2 regions of the Novosphingobium sp. AAP1 genome follow, and region 2 is predicted to be linked to the other one. Evidence: riboswitches for the same ligand, from Rfam matches in the RefSeq annotation. Region 2 holds a riboswitch; the other holds the start of a gene.
The links. A riboswitch is a leader RNA that binds a small molecule or an ion and turns the genes downstream of it on or off. The one in region 2 is predicted to bind cobalamin.
Positions count from the first base shown of each region.

Region 1: it holds a riboswitch for cobalamin, as region 2 does, so the genes downstream of both, IP65_RS02405 (TonB-dependent siderophore receptor) here and IP65_RS12055 (HoxN/HupN/NixA family nickel/cobalt transporter) in region 2, are expected to answer to the same signal.

Region 1 covers NZ_LJHO01000001.1:546,092-557,837, forward strand. The annotation lists gene uvrA (excinuclease ABC subunit UvrA) at 1-2,408, opposite strand, end outside; gene IP65_RS02390 (ABC transporter ATP-binding protein) at 2,522-3,259, opposite strand; gene IP65_RS02395 (iron ABC transporter permease) at 3,274-4,257, opposite strand; gene IP65_RS02400 (ABC transporter substrate-binding protein) at 4,254-5,168, opposite strand; gene IP65_RS02405 (TonB-dependent siderophore receptor) at 5,202-7,082, opposite strand; cobalamin riboswitch at 7,192-7,389, opposite strand; gene IP65_RS02410 (cell wall hydrolase) at 7,551-8,858, shown strand; gene IP65_RS02415 (hypothetical protein) at 9,049-9,438, shown strand; gene mdh (malate dehydrogenase) at 9,827-10,789, shown strand; gene IP65_RS02425 (2-oxoglutarate dehydrogenase E1 component) at 11,073-11,746, shown strand, end outside.
Region 2 covers NZ_LJHO01000005.1:32,902-44,647, forward strand. The annotation lists gene IP65_RS12005 (amidohydrolase family protein) at 1-1,282, opposite strand, end outside; gene IP65_RS12010 (TonB-dependent receptor) at 1,567-3,999, shown strand; gene IP65_RS12015 (helix-turn-helix domain-containing protein) at 4,050-4,946, opposite strand; gene IP65_RS12020 (glyoxalase/bleomycin resistance/extradiol dioxygenase family protein) at 5,222-5,602, shown strand; gene IP65_RS12025 (glycosyltransferase family 39 protein) at 5,622-7,151, shown strand; tRNA gene IP65_RS12030 (tRNA-Thr) at 7,344-7,419, opposite strand; gene IP65_RS12035 (YdcH family protein) at 7,605-7,853, shown strand; tRNA gene IP65_RS12040 (tRNA-Met) at 7,982-8,058, shown strand; gene IP65_RS12045 (oxygenase MpaB family protein) at 8,199-9,077, shown strand; gene IP65_RS12050 (hypothetical protein) at 9,088-10,086, opposite strand; cobalamin riboswitch at 10,245-10,487, shown strand; gene IP65_RS12055 (HoxN/HupN/NixA family nickel/cobalt transporter) at 10,687-11,700, shown strand.

The sequences.
Region 1 (11,746 bases), on a different contig from region 2:
ACATCGGGCAGGAAATGCATCTCGATCTTGATCAGGCCATCGCCCTGGCACGCCTCGCAGCGTCCGCCCTTGACGTTGAAGCTGAACCGCCCGGCCTTGTAGCCGCGCGCCTGCGCCTCGGGCAGACCGGCAAACCAGTCACGGATCAGGGTGAACGAACCGGTATAGGTCGCCGGATTGGAGCGCGGGGTGCGGCCGATCGGCGACTGGTCGATCTCGATCACCTTGTCGCAATGCTCCAGGCCCTTGATCGCGTCATGGGCGCCGGCCACCACGCGCGCGCCATTGAGCACACGGGCAGCACCGGCCTGCAGCGTGTCGATGGTGAGGCTGGACTTGCCCGAGCCGGACACGCCGGTGACGCAGCAGAACGTGCCGAGCGGAATCTTGGCCGTCACGTTCTTGAGGTTGTTGGCCCGCGCGCCTTCCACCACCAGGGACAAGCCATTGCCCTTGCGGCGCTTCTTGGGCACCTCGATCCGGCGCGCGCCGGTCAGGTATTGCCCGGTCAGGCTGTCGGGATTGGCGAGGATATCCTCGAGCGTGCCCTGGGCGACGATCTCGCCGCCGTGGACGCCCGCGCCGGGGCCGAGATCGACGACATAGTCCGCCGCGCGGATCGCGTCCTCGTCATGCTCTACCACGATCACCGTGTTGCCCAGGTCGCGCAGCCGCTTCAAGGTTTCGAGCAGGCGGTCGTTGTCGCGCTGGTGCAGGCCGATCGACGGTTCATCGAGCACGTAGAGCACGCCCGACAGGCCCGAACCGATCTGGCTGGCCAGGCGAATGCGCTGCGATTCCCCGCCCGACAGCGTGCCCGAGGTGCGATCGAGGTTGAGGTAATCGAGCCCGACATTGTTGAGGAAGCCAAGACGCTCGTTGATTTCCTTGAGGATCGCCTTGGCAATCTGGCTCTGCTGGCTGGTCAGCTTCGCGTCGAGCGTGGCGAACCAGTCCAGTGCATCGCTGACCGACAGGCGCGTGCTGGCAGAAATGTCGTTGCCGGCCACTTTCACGCTCAACGCCTCGGGCTTCAACCGCGCGCCGTTGCAGGTTTCGCAGGGCTGCGCGGTCTGGAACTTGCCCAGTTCTTCGCGCATCCAGGCGCTTTCGGTTTGTAGCATGCGGCGATTGAGATTGCCGATCACGCCTTCGAACGCCTTGGAAACGGTATAGCTCTTCTTGCCGTCGATGAAGGTCAGCGGCACGGCCTTGCCCGCGGTGCCATGCAGGATCACGATCTTCACCTCGCCGGGCAGCTTGTCCCACGGGGTATCGAGGTTGAAGCCGAAGTGATCGGCCAGGCTGGCCAGCACCTGCATGTAATAGGGGCTGGGCGGGTTGGACTTGGCCCAGGGCACAATCGCGCCCTGCTTGAGGCTCAAATGCTCGTTGGGCACGACCAGTTGCGGGTCGAACAGCAGCTTTTCGCCCAGCCCGTCGCAGGCCGGGCACGCCCCCTGCGGCGCGTTGAACGAGAACAGCCGAGGTTCGAGCGCATCGAGCGTGAAGCCCGAAACCGGGCAGGCAAACTTTTCCGACAGGACAATGCGGTTGTCGGGCAGGCCGGCGCCCTTGAGCTGGCCTTTAGCAGTGCCCTTCTTGGCCTTTTCCGGCGGCGCCTCACCATTCAATTCGGCCACGGTCGTATCGGCCAGGTCGATAAAGACCAGGCCATCGGCCAGCTTGAGCGCCTGCTCGAAACTGTCGGCCAGGCGCGTCTGGATGCCGTCCTTCACCGCAATGCGGTCGACCACCACCTCGATATCGTGCTTGTACTTCTTGTCGAGCGCGGGGGCGTCTTCGATCGCGTAAAGCTCACCATCGATGCGCACGCGGGTGTAGCCCGCCTTCTGCCACTCGGCGAGTTCCTTGCGGTATTCGCCCTTGCGGCCGCGCACCACCGGCGCCAGCAGATAGGCGCGCGTGCCCTCGGGCAGGGCCATCACGCGATCGACCATCTGGCTGACGGTCTGCGCGCTGATCGGCAGGCCGGTGGCCGGCGAATAGGGCACGCCGATCCGCGCCCAGAGCAGGCGCATATAGTCATAGATTTCGGTGACCGTCGCCACGGTGGAGCGGGGGTTGCGGCTGGTGGTCTTCTGCTCGATCGAAATGGCCGGCGAGAGGCCGTCGATGTGCTCCACATCGGGCTTCTGCATCATTTCCAGGAACTGGCGCGCATAGGCCGACAGCGATTCGACATAGCGCCGCTGCCCTTCGGCATAGATCGTGTCGAACGCCAGGCTGGACTTGCCCGAACCGGACAGGCCGGTGATCACCACCAGGCTGTCACGCGGCAGATCGACATCGATCCCCTTCAGGTTGTGCTCGCGCGCGCCGCGCACGGAAAGGGTGGTCAGCGCGGAGCGAGCGGCACCGGGCGCACGTGTGGGGGCGGTCGACATGAAGGGCAATGTTCCAGATTTGTTCGATTCACGCAAGCCTGTCGCAGCGCAGCAAGAACTGCGCAAGATGGCTCGGTGGGCAAGGGCGATTGACCCCTGATGTGGGGAGCCGATCAGCCGATCGCAAGCGCGCGGGTGCGCCCATCGCCCACCCAGCGTGCCTTGACGCCCCAGACCCCGGCTAGCACGCCTTCGGCCAGCGCCAGGTGCGGCGCGCCATTGGCGGCCACGGTGCCACGGTCGAGCACGATGACGTGATCGGCATGGTTCATCGCCAGGGCCAGATCGTGCAGCACGACCACCACGCCCACGCCTTGCCCCGCCAGACGGCGAAAATGGGCGAGCAGCGCCTGCTGGTGCGCCAGGTCGAGCGCAGCCAGCGGCTCGTCCGCCAGAATCCAGCGCGGCTGCCCGGCCAGGACCCGCGCCAGCAGCGCGCGTGCCCGCTCCCCGCCCGACAGCGTGCCCACCTCGCGCCCGGCAAGGCCGGTAAGGTCAAGCGCCTGCAAGGCTGCCATGGTTGCGGCCGCGTCGATCCGCAGCGGTGTGCGGTGCGGCAGGCGGCCGAGCCGCACCAGCGTTTCCACCGTCACGTTCCACGCCACCTCGCCCGCTTGCGGCAGATAGCCGATGGCAATGGCGCGTTCGCGCGCCGTCAGTTCGGCCAGGCGATGCTGCCCCAAAGACACGTGCCCGCCATCGGGCTCTTCCAGGCCAGCAAGCGCCGAAAGCAGCGTGGACTTGCCTGCTCCGTTCGGCCCGCAAATCGCGGTCAGGCGTCCTGGCGACAGCCCCACGCGCACATCGCGCAGGCGGCCCACCATGGTGACGGCATCGGTAACAAGATCCATGGCCCCGGTGCCTCTCAAGCCAGGCCGCGCCGCAGGCGCAGCAGAAGATGCAGGAAGAACGGCGCGCCCAGCAGGCTGAGCGCGATGCCCAGGCGCAGCTCACCCCCCGCCAGCGGCAGGCAGCGGCACAGCGTATCGGCGAGCAGCAGCAACAGCGCCCCCGCCAACGCGCTGGGCAGCAGCAGGCTGGATGGGCGGCGATCGGTGAACGGGCGCACGATATGCGGCACCATCAGCCCGACAAAGCCGATGACCCCGGCCGCCGAAACCCCGGCCCCCACCACCAGGCCCACGCCTACCACCATCAATCCGCGCAAGGCCGCCGGATCGAGGCCCATCGAGCGGGCCGCCAGCTCGCCCAGGGTCAAGGCATCGAGCGCCGGCCCGGCACGCCACAGCAGCACCAGCCCCAGCGCGGTGAGCGGCGCGGCCAGCGCCACATCGTGCCAGCTGCGATCGGTCAGCGCGCCCATCAGCCAGGTGACAATCTCGGTCAGGGCAAAGGGATTGGGCGCCAGGCTGATCGCCAGGCTGGTCAATGCGCCAGCCAGGCTGGACAGCATCATGCCGGCCAGCGTGAACAGCGCCACGCCCCCGGCCAGGCCCGTGCGCGGTCCCGACGCGATCAGTGCCAGCAGCACCATGCCCCCAGCGGCGCCCGCCAGGGCCATCGCCGGCAGCGCGAAAGGCTGCACCGCAAAGCCGGTAAACAGCGACAGCACCGCACCTAGCGCGGCGAGCGGCGCCACCCCGAACAGGCCGGGATCGGCCAGGGGATTGCGCAGATAGCCCTGCATCGCCGCACCCGCCGCGCCCAGTCCGGCCCCGACGATCACCGCCAGCACCGCGCGCGGCAGGCGCAGTTGCGCCAGGATCACCGTGGCATTGGCACCGGCCGGATCGAACGGATTGATCCACACCTGCCCGGCCAGCAGGCACAGCGGAAACAGCACGAGCAGCAAGCCACCCAGCACCAGGGGCAAGGCAGCACGGTTCATGGCATCGCTTCCAGCTCTTGGCGCACCGCCACCATGCGGTTCAGGAACCGGGGAATGGTTGGGCCGCCGCAATAGATCAGGTTGGGGGAAATCGGCACGCGCGCGGTGTGGCGCAGCGCCGCCAGCGCGGGATGGAACAGCAGGCGGTCTTCCTGCGGCGCGGCCTGATCGGCCAGGGTGCCGCGCGGGGTGCCCACGGCCATGATCACGCGCGGCGGATCGGCCAGCATGCGCTCCAGCGACAGGCGTTCGGATTGGCCCAGGCCGCGTTGCGCACTGAAATTGGCAAAGCCGGCACGCATCATCAGGTCTGATGCCAGGGTATTCTGGCCCGGCACCAGGCCGCCCGGTTCCCACAGCACGGCCGTGATCGGCGCCGTGCCCGGCGGCGGCGCCGCGGCGGCGACTGCGCGGTCGATCCGCGCGATCAGCGCGGCGCCGCGCGCCGGCTGCCCGGCCCAGCCGGCCAGGCTGCGCACCTGGGCGCGCGCGGCATCGAGCGATTCGGCAATGCCCACCGTTTCCACGCGCAGGCCCAGCCCGCGCAACGCCGCCAGCGTGGCCGGATCGGCATAAGTGCTGGTCACCACCAGATCGGGATGCAGCGCCAGCACGCTTTCTACCGCGCCATCGGTGGTGGCAAAGCGCATGGCCTGCGCCACGTCCATCGAGGTTTGTGCCGGATCGCGGCTGTAGGAAGACAGCGCCAGGATCTGCGCGGGATCGGCCACTTCTGCCAGGATCGCATCGCTGCAAGGGTTGAGCGACACGATCCGGGGCAGACGATCGGTGGCCTGCGGATCGGCGGGAGCCACCTGCGCGCACCCGCCCAGCATCAGCGCCAGCACCACGGCACCGCGCCCCATGCGCCGGCAGAGCAAGGCAAAGTCAGGCACGATGCGGCCGCTCACGGCAAAGCCATTCCTCCAACCGGCGCAACGCCATCAGTACCGCAGGCGAACGCCACCGAACACGGAACGACCCAGCGCGCCATAGCCCGCTGCCGTCACCAGCGGCCGATCGAACACGTTTTCCACCCGGCCGAAAAGTTCGGCCTGATGAAGGATCGGCAAACTGGCGCGCACGGTGGTGACGCTACCGCCCGCCAACTTGATCGAATTGGCCGCGTTGTCAAAACTTTCCGACTGGAAGCGCAGGTCTGCGGCCAGGGCCAGGCCGGCCCAGGGCGTGGTCCAATCGAGCGAGGTGGTCAGCGCGTGGCGCGGGCGGCGCGCCAGGTCGTTGCCGAACGTGGCGGCGCCAGGCGTGCGGTCGGTCGCCTCGGTATAGGCATAGGCGATCGTGCCCTTGACCTGGCTGCTGAGCGCGGCGCCCACATCGAGCTCGACGCCTTGCGCGCGCGCCTTGCCGACGTTGTCATAGACGCCATAGGTATGGCCCTGGCACAGCGCGGTTTGCGCCATGAAGCACGAGACATAGGCGATGAGGTTGCGGGTATCGCGGCGGAACAGCGTGACGCCGGCATGGAAGCCGCCATCCTGGCTGGCATAGACCACGCCCAGGTCATAGCTGCGGCTGCGTTCGGGAGCGAGCGCGGCATTGCCGTAATCGGGCGAGAGCAGCTGATAGAGCGTGGGCGCGCGGAAGCCTTCGCCATAGCTGGCATTGAGGCGCAGCCCGCGCACCACTTCCACCGTGCCGTTGGCCCCCAGGCTGACATTGCTGCCGAACTGGCTCTGTTCGTCATAGCGCACGCCGGCGGCCAGGCTCGCCTTGGCGGTGTACCAGCCGAGCATGGCATGGCCGCTGGTCAGATGCGCGTTCTGGCGCGTGTCATAGGTGCTGTCGAACCGGGTCCATTCGCGATCCGCCCCGAAATCGATCGCGAAATCAGCAGGCAGGCTATAGCGGCCGTTCAATTCCACCCGCTCGCTGCGGCCGTTGTAGCCATATTCGAACGCGTTGTCGGCCCCGCCGGTGTAATAGCGGCGGCGCGTGTCGGACAGGGCATAGCCGGCATCGAGCGTCAGCGGACCGCCGGCATAGTGCAGCCCGGCGCGGCCGAAGAACTGCCGCGTGGTGGTGTATTCCGGGGTATCGGCAAAGACATAATCGGGCGCGGGATAGCCATCGATCTGGGTCTTGCCATCGGCATAGCGGGCATTGGCGACCAGCGACAGCGTTTCGGTGAGGTTGACCCGCGCCTTGCCGCCCACGCGCCACTGGTCATAGCCATCGCGCTCGGTCCCGCTGGCAGCGGCCGAAACTCCATCGGTGGTGGCATAGCCACCATCGATCGAGAAGGCATAGCGGTCGCGCTTCACGCCGGCGACAGCATCGGCATCATAGCTGCGGCGCGAGCCGGCCTCGGCCGAGGCTTCGACGCCGTCGATCTCGCGCGTGGTAACCGCGATCACCCCGCCAATGGCAGAGCTGCCCCAGACCACCGAGTTGGAGCCGCGCAGCACTTCGATCCGCTCGATCCCGCCGCTCGTCAGCGTGCCGAAGTCAAACCCGCCCGATGGCGCCGAGGGATCTTCCACGCGCACGCCATCGACCAGCACCAGGGTGTGCTGCCCTTCCCCGCCGCGCAGGCGCACGGCGGTTTGCGCACCCAGACCCCCGGTGCGCGACCAGGTCAGGCCCGGCACGCGATCGAGCACGCGGGTCAGGTCAACGCCCTGCACCGCCTCGATCGTCTGCAACGGCAACACGGTGATGGCCTGGCCGGTCTGGTCGAGCGACAGGTCGTTGCCGGTGGCCAATACAGTGATCTGCGCGCCATCGCTGGCGGGGGCTTCATCGGCATAGGCAGGGGTGGCCAGCATCACGGCGGTGGCCAGTGCAACAAGCGATGTCTTCACGGTTCTTTTCCTCCCGGCCCATGGACAGTCTTGCCGTCCATGGCGCGAGGGTCCGCCGGGCCCTGGCGGAAGACTCGTCACGCTTGCGCCCGGTACACCCCGCCCGGCCGCGGAACGACCACACACCGGCAGGTTTCCTGGCTCATCCGAAGTCAACGCGACACGCCGGCCTTCCCAGCCCGCCAAGGGGCCAGTGGCGCGCAAGGGCGCGGCGCTCGTCCGGAAACAGTTGCGGGGGCAGCGCCGGCTGGTTCCGGCTTCCCTCTTAGCCCGCATGGTTGCGGGCACCGGTGGCGTCAGGCGGGGCGGATAGCGACACCTGCACCAAGGGGCAAGCCCGCAGCCGTGATTAACCAACCCGTAGCAGCCTGTGCCTTATCGGGACGAGGACGATTCCTGCCGTGCATGGTTGCAGTGCAACGCGTAACGCACCATGGCGCAGACCAAGCCTGCCCTGTTTCACGCCCTATGCCAGACCCGATTCCCTTCACCGGCGCCACGCCCACCCTTCCGCCCAAGGCGCTGATGCCGCCGCCGGGGCCGGAAGAGCGCGTCGCCCTGGCCGGGCAGCGGCAGGCCGATGGCGCGCTGATCGCGGCGCTTACGCTGCCGCCGGTGCGCCCCCGCGATTTTGCCGCACGCATCCGCCGCCGCGACATGACCTCGTGGCGCCACCAGCATCGCGCGCCCTCGCGCCTGGCCGAGCGGGCCGCCGGTATTGCCGCGATCGGCGCGCTGGGCCTGGTGCTCGGCGCGATCGGCTGGGGTTCGCCCGGCAGCGATGCCGCCGCAGCGCAGGATCGCAACGGCGGGCTGCAACCTTTCGAGCGGGCGGGCGAAAGCTTTCCCGGCTCGGCGTTCTATTATGTGTCGGCGCAAGACAGCGGCCTGCTTGCCCCGCAGGACGCCGCCCGCGCCTGGGACAGGCAAGTGGGCGCCATCCGCAGCGACGCCGATGATGGCACCACCACCACGCCCTGGTCTGCCAATCCGGCAGCACGCCCGCTGTTTGCCACCGGCAGCGGCGAAGACCGCTGGCGCGCACTGCAATGCCTGACCACCGCGATCTATTACGAAGCCGCGTCCGAACCGGATGCCGGGCAGCGCGCGGTGGCGCAGGTCGTGCTCAACCGCGTGGCGCACCCGGCCTTTCCCAAGACGGTTTGCGGCGTGGTGTTCCAAGGATCGGAACGCCCCGGCTGCCAGTTCAGCTTTGCCTGCGACGGCGCGATGGCGCGCCGTCCGGTGCAACAGTTCTGGGACCGCGCCCGGCGCGTGGCAGCCGATGCCCTGGCGGGCAACGTGTTTGCCCCGGTGGGCCTGGCCACGCATTACCATACCAGCGCGGTCCATCCGCTATGGTCAGACAAGCTGGCCTTCATCGGCACGATCGGCGCGCATCGCTTCTATCGCTGGGCCGGATCGGCCGGGCAGCCCGCCGCCTTCAACGCCAGCTATCACGGCGGCGAACCGCTCGCCGCGCCCCATCCGCGCAGCTGGGTGCCGGCCGCGGCCGACGTGGCCGATCCCGTGACGCTGGAAAAGGCGTTCGAGGAAGGCCGCATCAGCGCGCTCGAACACACCGGTGCTTCGGCCCTGGGCGCCACGGTGAGCATCATGGACAGCCCCAGCCAGGCGCCGCAGCGGCCGATCTCGGCCAGCGCCGCGCCGCCACCGGCCACGCCGCTGCCCGGCGCCCCCAGCCCGCAGCTTCGCCCGGAAGCGCGGGAAACCTATGAAAACGCCGGAAAATGGATTGCCCAGCCGCATGGCTAAAGGCTGATTGAACCCGGCCAGGCGCTGCATCGGCACGCTTGGCCGCGTCGGCGGGAACATCAATGTCCCGTTTACCGTCTCATCTCACGCCCTGTTAGCGCAACGCCCCGTAGAAGGACGGCAGAGCCGCCAGGAAGTTTACCCCGAAATCGGCTTTGAACACGAAAAAAGCCGAACTTTCGGTGTCGCGATGAAGAACGGAGACCACCCGCGCATGCTGCGTTTCGCCCCTCGCTATGGCATGATCTCGCCCTGTCTCCGCCGGCCCGCCGGCCGCGTGCCGCGCCCTGCCAACGACAATCCGGCCTGGTCGCTCCAGGCAGCCCAGGACTATCCCTCGCCGGTACGCGCCATGGCCGGGCGCCTCGCTGATCGACTGGCCGAGGACGCCCTGCTGGCCGAAGCGCTGCGCCTGTTTGCCAGTCATGGCCATGCCGCTGCCGGGCAAGCTGCCCGCGCCGCCACCCGCGCGGCGATGGCCGGGGACGCGGAACAGGCGGATTGGTGGGCGCAGGTGTGCCACACGCTCGATCGCCGCAAGGCCATTGCCCTGCGCCGGGAACTTGCCGGGCTCGGATGAATTTCACGCAGCAAGCCGAAAAGGCTTCGTCAAACGCTGCCCGGTTCGTCGCACCATCGTGCCGAGCCGGTCATGGCTGCGCCCATCGCCGGCACGCCTGAAAAAACCCGGCGGCCGCACCGTTCTGAAACGCGGCAAAGGGCTTGCCTGTCGCATTCGTATGAACGGTAGATTTACCACTTAACGCTATTGCGAACTGATATCAAAGAAACCCGCAGATGCGGGGTTTTTTGCGGTTGCAATCCCTCTCGGGCAGGCCTACGTGCCCCTCCACTTGCCGGCAACCCTTCCCGTCTCGCGGGCGCGGGGGGACCTCCATCCGGGGGCTTGAGTCGGCAACGCTTGAACGCTTGTCCCGCGACGACTCCGGGAAAGGACCGTAAAGCACATGGCACGCAAGAAGATCGCGCTCATTGGCGCGGGTAACATCGGTGGCACTCTGGCGCATCTGGCCGCGCAGAAGGAACTGGGCGACATCGTCCTGTTCGACGTGGTGGAAGGCGTTCCGCAGGGCAAGGCCCTCGATCTCTCGCAGTGCGGCCCGGTCGAAGGCTTTGACGCCAAGATCATCGGCACCAACGATTACAAGGACATCGCTGGCGCGGACGTCATCATCGTGACGGCTGGCGTGGCGCGCAAGCCCGGCATGAGCCGCGATGACCTGCTCGGCATCAACCTCAAGGTGATGAAGTCGGTCGGCGAAGGCATCCGCGACAACGCGCCCGACGCCTTCGTGATCTGCATCACTAACCCGCTCGACGCGATGGTCTGGGCGCTGCGCGAATTCTCCGGCCTGCCCGCCAACAAGGTGGTCGGCATGGCTGGCGTGCTCGACTCGGCACGCTTCAGCACGTTCCTCGCCTGGGAATTCGGCGTTTCGGTGCGTGACGTGAACTCGTTCGTGCTGGGCGGCCATGGCGACACCATGGTTCCGGTCGTGGAATATTCCACCGTCGCCGGCATTCCCGTCACCGACCTGATCAAGATGGGCGCTTCCACCCAGGAAAAGATCGACGCGATCGTCGCCCGCACCCGTTCGGGCGGCGGCGAAATCGTCGGCCTGCTCAAGACCGGTTCGGCGTTCTATGCCCCGGCCGCCTCGGGCATCGCCATGGCCGAAGCCTATCTCAACGACCAGAAGCGCATCCTGCCCTGCGCCGCCCATGTCGACGGCGCCTATGGCGTTGACGGCCTCTATGTCGGCGTGCCGGTGGTGATCGGCGCCGGCGGCGTGGAAAAGGTCATCGAGATCAACCTCGATGAAACCGCCAAGGCCAACCTCCAGGTCTCGGTCGACGCGGTCAAGGAACTGCTGGTGGCGTGCAAGGGCATCGATCCCTCGCTCGCCTGATGGCAGCATGGTTCGCGGCCGTCCTTTCCCGGGCGGCCGCGGCACCTTCTACCGGGCTGTTTTTCAGGCCGGCAAAAGCGATAAGACCCTTTGCGAAGGGCGCTGACCAGACGCCATTAAGGATACCTGGCCCATTGCGCGCAAGGCATGCGCAGGGCGGCCGGTCCGGCCATGGCGGCGGGAAAGCGATGACAGTCACAGGCAGGCTGCGCCGGTATGCACTCTGCCCACAACCTTTTTCCGAAGCCCCTCCCCTCCCCGGGGGCACAGGAGTGAATTGACCATGGCACAGGACGTGCACGAGTACGAAGTTGATCCTTCACAGGATGCGCCGCAGCAGGGTCCGTCCTGGCAGTCCAAGCGCTGGCCGATTACCGACGCGCTCGCCGGCGATGATCTGACCCGTGCGCTCGATCCCATGACCATCAAGGTCGAGGTCGCCAAGGCCGCCAAGAAGGCCGGCGCCGCGCTGGACGAAGCCGCGCTGGAACAGGCGGCCAACGACAGCCTGCGCGTGATGCTGCTGGTGCGCACCTATCGCGTGCGCGGCCACCTGGCGGCAGACCTTGATCCGCTGGGCCTGTCCAAGCAGTACCTGCCGGCCGACCTCAGCCCCGAATACCATGGCTTCCTGCCCAAGGACATGGATCGCAAGATCTATCTGGGCGGAACGCTGGGCCTGCAATGGGGCACCGTGCGCGAAGTGGTCGAGATCCTGCGCAAGAACTATTGCGGCAAGGTCGGCCTGGAATACATGCACATCTCCGACGTGGAGGAGCGCAAGTTCCTGCAGGACCGCATCGAAGGCGGCGACAAGTCGATCGACTTCACGCCCGAGGGCAAGAAGGCGATTCTGTCGGCCGTGGTGCGCGGCGAGCAGTACGAGAAGTTCCTCGGCAAGAAGTATGTCGGCACCAAGCGCTTTGGCCTGGACGGCGGCGAGTCGATGATCCCCGC
Region 2 (11,746 bases):
CGGCGGCCACATCGATGCCCAGCAGCTGGCCAGCGCGCTTGAGGAAGCGGCCGTCGACCATGACGGTGTCAACGTTCGCCGGCTGGCCGTGCTGGACCAGCTGGAAGGTGGCGTTGCTATCGTCCACCGCGATCATGTTGAGATCGCTGGTGCGTACCAGGATCAGGTCGGCGCGCTTGCCGGGCGCGATCGATCCGGTCGTGTCTTCAAGTCCCAGCACCCGCGCGCCGTTCAGCGTTGCGAGCTGCAGCATCTGGCGCGGCATGGTCAGGCCATTGGTGGGATCTGCCGGGTTGCCGGGCCGCATAATGATCTCGGTGAACGAGGCGCCGCGCTGCTGGGCGATTCGCGCAGAGGCCATGATCGTGCGCATCGCGGCAAACGGATCCACGCAGGTCTGCGCCGTTACATCGACGCTGAAGCCGATGTCGTGGAACGGTACGCCGTTTTCAAGGAAGCGGATCAGCGGCGGCAAGCCTGCACCAATTATCGTGTCGGTAGAAGGGCAGAGGGAAATCTTGACGCCGCGCGCCGCCAAAAGCTGGAGCAGCTGGTCCGGCGTGCCGGGCCCATGGGTAAAGATGAACTCTGGCCCCAAAAGGTGCAGAACCTGCGACAGGTCGGCATGCGGGGCGATCGATTTGAGCCCGTGGCGCCGCGCCGCTTCCACTTCGGTGACGAAGTGCTGCGTCGTGTGGATGACGACGCCCAGATCGATCCGCTCGTCGCCATGCTGGCCGAGCCATTCGAGCATGGGGACAATTTCGCCATCGTCGACGGCGGTGGAGCCAGGATGCGGCAGATGGCCATAACCGAAGCGGGCGCGGATGCCGCTGTCTGCCAGGGCCTGCGCCTGCGCAAGCGCGTCTTCGGTATTGCGCAGCGCATTGGACCAGTTGTGGCAGGTGGTGACGCCAGCATTGATCGCCTCGGTCGCGGCATAGCGGATGGCGGCATAGTGATCCTCGGCGGTGTAGCTCCCGGCAAGGCGGTGGAGCGCGAAATAGCCGGGCGCATCATGCGACAAACCGCGCCAGATGCTGTTCCACATGTGCCAGTGCGTCTCGATGAAGCCGGGCATCAGGATCATGCCGGCAGCATCGATCACTTCGGCATCGTCGGCTGGCAACTCCTCGGCCACGGCGACAATGGCGCCGCCGCGCACCAGCACATCGCCGCGGGCAAGGTCGCCTATTGCGGGGTCCATGGTGAGGATGCGGGCGCCGCGGATCAGATATGCACCGCGGGGAAGATCGGTTGCCACGGCCTGGTCGTTATTCACTCGCATCTCTCCTAACCATCCCGCGCTCTGCAGCATGCGCTGCGGCCCGGTCTTTGCGCCATCCTTGGCATTCTCCCCGACGACAGGGAAGTTCCTGCATGTTCCGGGCATTTGCCTGCACGGAAACGACCGGGGAACTGCGCGTGCCGTTTTCATGCATCGGCCGTGCTGCATCATGCAGGATTCCGGCAAAGGGCCTGCCTAGACCAGCATCAACCGCATGTGCCCTGCGCCGGACCAGCCAGCGCAAGGGACACAGCAAACAACGCAAATGGGAGGATGCCTTGAACCCACGCTATTTCCTGTCGACTGCACCGTTGGCGCTCGCGCTGTGCGCGATGCCCGCTGCCGCGCAGACCGCATCGGCCGCCGCGCCCCAGGCGCCTGCTGCGGAGCCCGCAGAGGCCGCCAGCGGCGCGCAGAGCGACGCGAGCGAGCAAGGCCTCAAGGACATCGTGGTTACCGCGCAACGTCGCTCGGAAAACCTCCAGCGCGCCGCGATCGCGGTCAGCGTGGTATCGTCTGACGCACTCGCCCGGCTCAATGTCACCCAGTCCTCGCAGCTGACGACGCTGGTGCCCGCCTTGCAGGTCGCCTCCAGCGGCTCGTCCAACCTGTTCTACTTGCGCGGCGTGGGCACGTTCGCGGTCAATTCGTTCAGCGATCCGGCGATCGCGTTCAACTATGACGGCGTTTATGTCGGCCGGCCGAGCGCTACCACCGGCGTGTTCTACGATGTCGAACGGGTCGAAGTGCTCAAGGGCCCGCAGGGCACGCTTTATGGCCGCAACGCCACCGGTGGCGCGATCAACATCTTGCCGGCGCGCCCGAAACTGGACGGCAATTCCGGCGATTTCTCCGCCACGCTCGGCAACTACAACACGGTGGTGCTGCAAGGCGATGTCAATCTGGTGCTGTCTGACAAGGCCGCGCTGCGTGTTGCCGGCATCTACAGCAAGCATGATGGCTATTTGAGCGATGGTACCAATGACGAGGACGGCAAGGGTGCCCGTGCCCAATTGCTGTTCCGCCCGACGAGCGATTTCTCGATCCGCATCGCTGCCGATTATTACAAGGCTGGCGGCGTGGGTGGCAGCGCGGCCCTGGTTGGCGTGCGCAATCCCGTCACCGGCGCGATCACGCCGGCACCCACCGATCGCGGCACCGGGTTGTACGATCCGCAGGTGCAGGCGCTGTTCCCGCAGCAGGTCAGCTTCCAGATCGGTCGCACGCTTCAGCCGCTCGCCCCCTATCCAGGGCAGAACAGCACGTTCTGGGGCGTCAATGCCGAGCTGAGCTGGACTACCGCTGCCGGCACGCTGACCGTGATTCCCGCCTATCGCCGTGCCGATGTGCACGCGCTTAACGCGGTTACCTCGTTCATCAGCCTGTTCGACGAGAAGACCACCCAGAAGAGCGTGGAAGCGCGCTTCGCTTCGCCCGATACGGGCTTCTTCCGCTACCTGCTCGGCGCGTTCTACTATCGCGAGGAATCGCAAACCGCCGACGTGTTCGCCCAGCAAACGCTGACCAACTATCTGGGTGGCGCGCTCGATACGACATCCTATGCCGCGTTCGGCCGGGTGACGCTGGCCTTTACCGACACGTTCCGCCTGAGCGGCGGGCTGCGCTATACCAGCGATCGCAAGACCGTCGATGGCGCGTCGCAGACGCTGGTGGCGGTCTGCGTTGCGGCCAGCTGCCCGGGTGGCCTGGTGCTGCCCTATACGCAGACCCCGGCCGGGCTGATCTCCAGCCTTGGCCTGGTGGGCCCGCTGCCAAGCCCGGTTCCGGCATTCAGCAGCATCTATGCTGATCCGTCCGCGCCCACCAGCATCCTGGGCAACAACCGCGCGGTGCTCAACATGGAGCAGAAGAACAGCCGCGCAACCTGGCGGGCCGGTGCGGAATATGACGTGGGTCCGCACTCGCTGCTCTATGCCTCGGTCGAAACCGGCTATCGCGGTGGCGGGTTCTCCTTCGCCGTCGATCCCACCCGGCAGCAATACCGCCCCGAAACGATCCAGGCCTACACGATCGGATCAAAGAACCGATTTTTCGATAATCGCCTCCAGCTCAATCTCGAAGCCTTCTATTGGCGTTACAAGAACCAGCAGATCGCGCATCTTGGCGTCGATTCGAACGGTGCTTCGGCTTTCTTTACCGAAAACATCGGCAACTCGCGCAACTATGGTGCCGAGGGAGAGGCACAGTTCCTGGCTGCGCGCAACACGCTGCTCACTGCCAACATCCAGTATCTCAATGCGAAATACACCGATTTTCGCTATTCGACGCCCGCGCCGCCGCCTACCCGCTGCGCGGTGACGGCCCCGGCGCCGGGCTCTGTCTCCTCGGTGGTGGATTGTTCGGGCCTGCGCGCGTTGCGTTCGCCGGAATGGACGATGAACTTCGGCGTGCGCCAGACCATTCCCATCGGCACCGCGAAGATCGTGCTGCAAGGTGACGCCCGCTACCAGTCGTCCAGCTATGTCGGGTTCGAACTGCTCGATATCGAACAGCAGGCGGCCTATTGGACCGGCCAGGCCTCGGCCACGTATTCGGGCGAGGACGATAAATGGTCGGCGACACTGTTCGTCAACAACATCGGCAACCAGCGTCCGTGGGGCGATATCGTCTATAACGCCAATGCCAACCTGTTCGCCGGTTCGCCCGGCGCACCGCGCCTCTATGGCTTCCGTTTCGCGATCAAGTATTGATGGCGGTGCTGGGCCCCGGGATGGGCGTCCCGGGGCCCAGTGACCACCGCTCAGCGAAGCGAACGGCGATAGGCGGCCGGGGTAACGCCCGTCGTCCGGCCAAAGATCCGGGTAAGGTGTTCCTGGTGCGTGAAGCCGCACCGCACGGCGATCTCGGCAATCGGCAGATCGCCACGCAGCAGGTCGCGCGCACGCTCCACCCGCTGCTCGATGATGTACTGATAGGGCGCCCGCCCGGTTGAGCGCTTGAACTGGCGCGCGAAATGGATCGGGCTCAAATTGGCCGCACGGGCAAGATCGTCCACGCTGATCGGCGCTTCCATCTTCTCTGCAACCAGAGCGCGCACCCGGGCGATCTGGCTCGGCTGGAGCCCGGTGATCCGCGGCAGTTCCACCCGTTTTGCCAGAGCATGGTGGCGCACCAGTTGCGCGGCGATGAGGCGGGCGACGCTGTCGGCAAACAGATCGGATTGCCGCTCCTTGATCATCGTGCAGGCCAGCCGCGCCAGTTGTTCGAGCAGCGGATCGTGCTCTCCCATGCGCGGCAGGAACTCCACCGAGTCCAGCGCGTCGTCGCACAGTTCGCGCACTGTCGCCGCGATCAGCTTGCGATGGACGTAGAGGTGCACCGTCTCCAGCGGTGACATGAGCGCCACGCCGAAGTCGCGCTGCGCCGGCAGGATAAACAGCCCACCGGTGCCGATCCGCGCCTCGCGCCGTTCGCCGCTCAGTTCGCGCCGGATGCGCACCGGGCCATTGAGATGCACGATGATGAGATGATGGTCATTTCCGCCGAACGTGTCGGCATAGGGGGCCTCGCGCTGGTGCGAGGCATAGAACGACTGCCATTCCAGCGAGTCGCTCGACTGCAAGACCTCGTGTTCCGGCCGCAGCAGAATGCCGTGAGTGTCTGCGGCTGTAAGTCCCGATTCGGTGCCGATACGCATAGCCAATCCTCTCTCCCGGCCTGCCGGTTTTTCCGGTCCCGCACGCGGCGTAGCGAAAAACCGTACGATTGTACAGTCGCGGCTTGATGGACGATGCCATGGCCACCTGGCGGACTCGCGGTGCCGTGGCAGCCATGCCCGACCGCCGGCAGCTTTGCCCGGCCGATCAGCCCATTGGTTGACATGGATAATCGGCCGGTGTTCAACACCGCGCCAAGGACACCGCTCCGCAATCGGCACGCGCACCGCCGCCCCTGCCTGGCAAGGACAAGACGATGGCGGAACCTGGAATAGCTGACATCACGTTCGGACGCGCCGCACCCGGAATCAGCGTGCGGGACATTCACGCCGCGCACGACTTTTACGTGGGCGTGCTCGGCTTTGAGAAAGTATTCGAGAACGGGTCTCCGGTCGGCTTCATGGTCCTCAAGAAGGGGCGCGCGGAAATTCACCTGAGCCGCACGCCCGGTCACAAGCCGTCGACCACCAACGTCATGCATATCTACGTCAGCGACGTGGCTGCACTCTACGCCATCTGCGAAAGCAAAGGTGTGCGGATCATCAAACGCCTGGCCGACAAGGACTATGGCCAGCGCGCTTTCGTGTTCGCCGATCCGGATGGAAACCGCATCGACGTGGGCGAGCCCTCGAACTGATGCCCGCAGGAATGGATCGATGACAGTGCCTGTTTCCAGCGCCAAATGTCCGGACCAGCGCCTGGCGCTGGTTGCGGGCCTTGCCGTTGCTGCAGTCCACCTGCTGTTTGCCGGGCGGTACGACCTGTTCCGCGACGAGCTCTACTTCATCGTCTGCGGACAGCACCCTGCGTTCGGCTATGTCGACCAGCCGCCCGGCGTGCCCTTGCTCGCCGCTGGCCTGTTCAAGCTGGGATGGGGCGCCTTTGGCTTGCGTGTGCCGACGGCGCTGGCGGGCGGGGCGCTGGTATGGCTGGCGATGCGCTTCGCGCGGCTGCTGGGCGGGCGAAGGCTGGCACAGGCGATGGCCGGCCTGGCCTGCGCCCTCGCGCCCATGCTGATGGGCATCGTTGCCACGCTCAACACCTCGGCTTTCGAGCCGCTGGCCTGGACGGCGCTTGCCTATCTGCTGGTCAAAGCCGGTCGCGACGGTGATGATCGCGCGTTGCTGGGGGCGGGGCTGCTGGTCGGGCTCACGCTTGAGATCAAGTATGCCATGCTGTTCTGGATGGTCGGCCTGACCGCCGGCCTGCTCGTCACGCCGGGCCGCGTGCTGCTGCGGCGGCCGGCCTTGTGGGGCGGCGTGGCGATTGCCGCCATCATCGCGGTGCCGTCTTTCCTCTGGCAATATGCCCACGGCTTTCCGTTCCTGGAATTGGCAGCAGCGGCCAAGGGCAAGAACGCGGCGGTCGATGCCATGCCGTTCCTCGTCAACCAGGTGCTGGTGATGAACCCGGCGTTCGCGCCGCTGTGGATCGCCGGCCTGGCGGCCCCGTTCCTGGCAAGGCGCCTGGCCGATCTTCGTTTCCTGGTGATCGGCGCCGTCGTGGTGATCGTCATCGTGCGCCTTGGTCACGGCAAGGACTATTATCTGGCGCCGCTCTATCCCACCTTGTTCGTGATCGGCGCGACTGCGCTGGCACCCTGGGTAAAAAGCATGCCGGCCAAAGTGGGTGTGGCGGCGGTCGCCACGGCAGCCGTCGTCGTCGCGGCACTGGCAGCGCCGCTCGCCCTGCCAATCCTGTCACCAGCCGCGTTGGAACGCTATGTGCGGGCAACCGGGCTGGCGCCGCAGCAGCAAGAGCGCAGCTTTGCCGGCACAGCCTTGCCACAGAGCATGGCAGACCAGTTGGGCTGGCGCGATTTCGCGCGGCAGGTCGATGCAGCCTGGGCCCGCATCCCGGCGCCGGAGCGCGCGGTCACGGCCATCAAGGTGGACAACTATGGCGAAGCGGCCGCGCTCGATCTCTACGGCCAGGGCCTGCCGCCCGCGTTGAGCGGGCACAACCAGTATTACCTTTGGGGCCTGCGCGGACAGCATCCCATTCACGTGCTGTCGGTGCAGGATCACCTGGCCACCATGCAGCCCTATTGCCGCAAGGTCACGCTGCTCGGCCAAACCTGGTCGCGCTATGCCATGGCGTATGAAAACGGCAAGGTGATAGCGCTGTGCGAAAACGTGAAGCCATCGCTGACCGAGATGTGGCCGGATCTCAAGAACTTCTCCTGACGGCAGCCACAGCAGCAAACGTGCCTATTTGGCGGCAACGCCTTTTGCCAGGCTCCCGTTTCCCCCAGAAATGCCCCCACCTGGCGTAAACCGCGGTGCGAAATTCTGGCGCAAAGCGAGAGCATCCGGAAGACGAAATCGACCGAAAATATGGCCAAATCAATATTTTGAGATTTTATGGGAAGAAACCCGTGGTGCCGCTTACAGGACTCGAACCTGTGACCCCCGCATTACGAATGCGATGCTCTACCAACTGAGCTAAAGCGGCCCTGCCGTGTGGGCTGGCGGGCGATTAGCTTTGCACGCACGGGATTGCAATGGGTTTTGCACGCGCTGCCGGGTTTTTGTGGATATCTCTGCACAGCCATGGCCATGCCGGTTTGATGGAGCGCAATGCGCCGCGTGCCCAGGCCGGCATGATCGCGTGCACGAACACCTTTGCAGGAGCAAGCGATGACCCACGTGCCCGGTGATCTCAAGGATGCCTTTCCCGACGATGCCGCGCTGTTGCACGCGCTCAAGCTCGGCAATGCGCATGTGCACCGCCTGGTCGAGGAGTATCACGCCCTCAACCATGCGGTGCACCGGATCGAGAGCGAGGTTGCGCCCAGCTCTGACCAGCACGTGGAAGCGCTCAAGAAGCAGCGGTTGGCGGTTCTGGACGCGCTGGCCGAACAACTGGTGCTTGCCAAGGCTGGCTGAGCGCACAACGGCCATGCGCAAGCCTGTGGAGAACATCGGGATCGCTGGAAAAAAGCAGGTTGACGGATCAGCCCGCGCCGCCTAATCGGCCGCCCTACCGCGCGTCGCCAGACGCGGCGCGGACCTGGGGCGGAGTAGCTCAGTCGGTTAGAGCAGCGGAATCATAATCCGCGTGTCGGGGGTTCGAGTCCCTCCTCCGCTACCACTTTTCCTGATATTCAGCAGCGATAATGGCGCTCTTACAGGGGCGCGGTCGCCAGGCGCGCAGTGTTTTGCCCGCATGGCCGTGTCCTTGCATTGGCTTTGCGCTGGCGCTGCACGTGGCCTTGCGGCAAACCCTTGAGCATGACCTCACGCCGTGATCTTGGCCCTGCCGCAACGCTGCGGCGACTGCTTGTCGGGCGGGTGCAGGCGTTGTTCCATGATCGGGCCAAGGGCGAAAGCCCGATCGTGCGTTCGAATGATGCGCTGTTTGCGCCGGATTCGGTGATCTGGCGGGTGCATGGCGATGTCACCACGATGATGATCGGGGGCGTGACCGCGCTGCTGCTGCAAATGCTGCACCCGGCAGCGCTGGCTGGCGTGTGGGACCACAGCACTTTCCGCAACGACATGCTGGGCCGCCTGCGCCGCACCGCGCGGTTCATTGCCGTGACAACCTATGCCGAGCGTGGGCAGGCGGATGCCGCGATCGACAAGGTGCGGGCAGTGCACGAATATGTACAGGGCACCCTGGCCGACGGCACGCCTTATCGCGCCAGCGACCCACACCTGCTGGCCTGGGTGCACGTGTGCGAGGCTATCGGTTTTCTCGATGCGTGGATCGCCTATGGCGAGCCCGGCATGTCAAGCGCAGACCAGGACACCTATATGCGCGAGGCGGGTGTGGTGGCGCGCCGGCTTGGCGCCGATCCGGTGCCGGAAACGCGCGCGCAGGCCGAGGCACTCATCGCCGCGTTTCGCCCTGAACTGCATGCTGATCAGCGCACACGGCAGGTCGCGCGCATGGTGCTGTCGCAGCCGTCGCCCTCGCTGGCCGCCGCTCCGGCCCAGCACCTGCTGTTCCAGGCGGCGGTCGATTTGATGCCGCGCTGGGCGCAGGCGCTGCACGGGCGCCACCTGTCCCGGCCGGCGACACCGATCGTGCGCGGTGGCGCCATGGCCATGGCGCGCACGTTGCAATGGGCATTTGCCCCGGCCCGCCGCCTGCCACCGGCAGGTTGAACGGCGCGGTTCAGGGCTGGCCCAGCCGCCATTGCAACAGGCGCACGAATGGCTCTGGCTCATCCAGGCGGAACGCCACGCGCCTGATGCTGCGGCGGCGCAGCAGGCGATGATGATCAATCGGGGCGCGCAAATGCACGATCACGTTGGGCCAGGCCAGCAGCGCCGCATTGAGCGTGGCGGCATCGCGCACCTCGGCGCCGTCGATGGCCATGCTGACGCTCTCGATGCGGTTGAGCGGCACTGCCACGTCGAGGAGCAGCCCGGCGCGAATGCGCAAGCTGTCTGCCTCCAGCAGGATCGGGCGAAAGCGGAACGATTTGACCACGCCCACCAGGTAGACCAGTCCCAAGTCGCTCACGACGAACATCGCCAAGGCCGGCAGGCGGCTCCAGTGGCCCAGAAAGACGTGATAGACCGCCACTTCGATGGCCGAGAGCGACAGGAGCGTTATCGCCATCGGCGTAAGGTGCCGGTGATAGGCAAAGGCGCGCGCGCCGGGTGGAACGTCGGCTGGTCCTCCCCAGCGCAACAGAGCCATGTGCAGCACCACCAGTTCCGCGCGGGCCAGGCGCACCAGGGCAGGGGGCAGGAATTGTGCGGCTACGCTTTCCCAGCGCGCGGCCGTGCCGCCCCGGCGCACGATAGCCAGCGCCTGCCGACCGGCGAGGGCAAGGTGGGCAAGCAGCGCCAGCGCCATGGCCACCATCGTGCCGGGCATGGCCAACAAGGCGGCACGCAGGGCAGGCGGTGCGGCCATGCTAACGAGGCAACAGGCGCCTGCCAGCGTCGCGCATACGGTTCGAGCGTCGGGACGGCCGGCGCCATCGCGCGCGATGCGTGACAACAGCAGGCTATCGGCGCTCAGCCACAGGCAAAGCCACAAGGACAGCGCGGGGTGGCTTTGCGCCAGCGGTAGGCGCGCGGCCAGCATGGCGGCAACGATGACGACGGCGGGGACCAGGTTTGCTGCCCGTCGATGATGCGCGATGCGTGCGGCTGGAATCATCCTGCGCGGCCTCCTGCGACGGCGATGATGCCGGGCAGTGCCGATCATTGCCCAGCGCGCCGTCGCTCGCAACCACCGAAAACGCAGCGCCACCATCGCGTGGGCGTTGCGCCGCCGCTGCCGGCTGGCTATGCCCGGTGGGCCTGGCGGGATTTCTGCCGGGCAAAGATCGCGCCGGTGCCCGGAAGGGCTCAATCGGGAATGCGGTGCGGGGCCATGGCGCCCCAAATCCGCGGCTGTCCCTGCAACTGTAAGCGGCGAGCGCGATGCATACCGCCTTTCCCGATATCGGCGGGGAGGGCAGCCACTGGGCCGGACGCCAAGACGGGCGAGGCCTGGGAAGGCATGCATCAAGCCCTGACCCGCAAGCCAGGAGACCGGCCGGCGCTTGGTCGCTCATGCCTTGGTCCAGGGGATGGCCGCGGCACGGTTCGGTCCGTCAGAGCGACGCCGCCTGGCCGGTGTGTGGCTGCGTGGGCGCCTTGTGGCGTGCGCGTGGCGTCACGCGTCCGGCTCCGTCGCCATTCTGGCCGGAGTATTCCGCTCGTGCCTGTTTCCTTTCCTGTTCGCCGCCTGCTGGCCCGTTCGGCCGCGCCCTCGCTGCGCCGGCATATCGCTGCTCTTTTGGCCGGGCTGCTGCTGGCCAATGCCCTGGCCTGGCTGTGGGCGCTGGGCCTGTTCCATGATCAGCCGCTGATGCTGGGCACCGCCGTGCTCGCCTGGGGGCTGGGGCTGCGCCACGCGGTCGATGCCGATCACATCGCCGCGATCGACAATGTCACGCGCAAGCTGATGCAGCAGGGGCAGCGGCCGATCGCCGTGGGCCTGTGGTTTGCCCTGGGCCACGCCACGATCATCGCCATCGCTTCGGTCCTGGTGGCGCTGACGGCCACGGCGCTCGCCCGGTTTGGCGCCTTTCGCGAGGTGGGCGGGATGATCGCCACGACGATATCGGCGCTGTTCCTGTTTGCCATTGCCGCCATGAACCTGGTGATCCTGCGTGGGGTGTGGCGCACCTTTGCCCATGTGCGCGCAGGGGGCACCTATGTGGAGGAAGACCTTGACCTGCTGCTGTCGGGCCGGGGCCTGCTATCGCGCCTGTTCCGCCCGATGTTTCGCCTGGTCACGCGATCGTGGCACATGGCGCCGCTTGGCTTTCTGTTCGGGCTGGGTTTCGATACGGCCACGGAAGTCGCGCTGCTCGGCCTGTCGGCCAGCCAGGCGGCGAGTGGCCTGGCGTTGGGCACGATCCTGGTGCTGCCCGCGCTGTTTGCGGTGAGCATGGCGCTGATCGATACGATCGATGGTGTGGTCATGCTTGGCGCCTATGAGTGGGCCTTCGTCAAGCCGATCCGCAAGCTCTATTACAACATCACCATCACGCTGGTTTCGGCGCTGGTGGCGATCGTGATCGGCGGGATCGAGGCGGCCGCACTGATCGGCCAGAAGCTGGGCCTGACCGGTGCGCCATGGCGGTTGGCGGCCAATCTTGCCAGCAATTTCAACGGGCTGGGCTTTGCCATCATTGCCCTGTTTGCGTTGTGCTGGCTGGCCAGTGCGGCGATCTATCGCTGGCAGCGGCTCGACGACATCGAGGTGGTTCGCGCAATCTGATGTCATGCCCGGTTGGCTTGGCCGGCGAACTCGGCTAGGAGGGCAG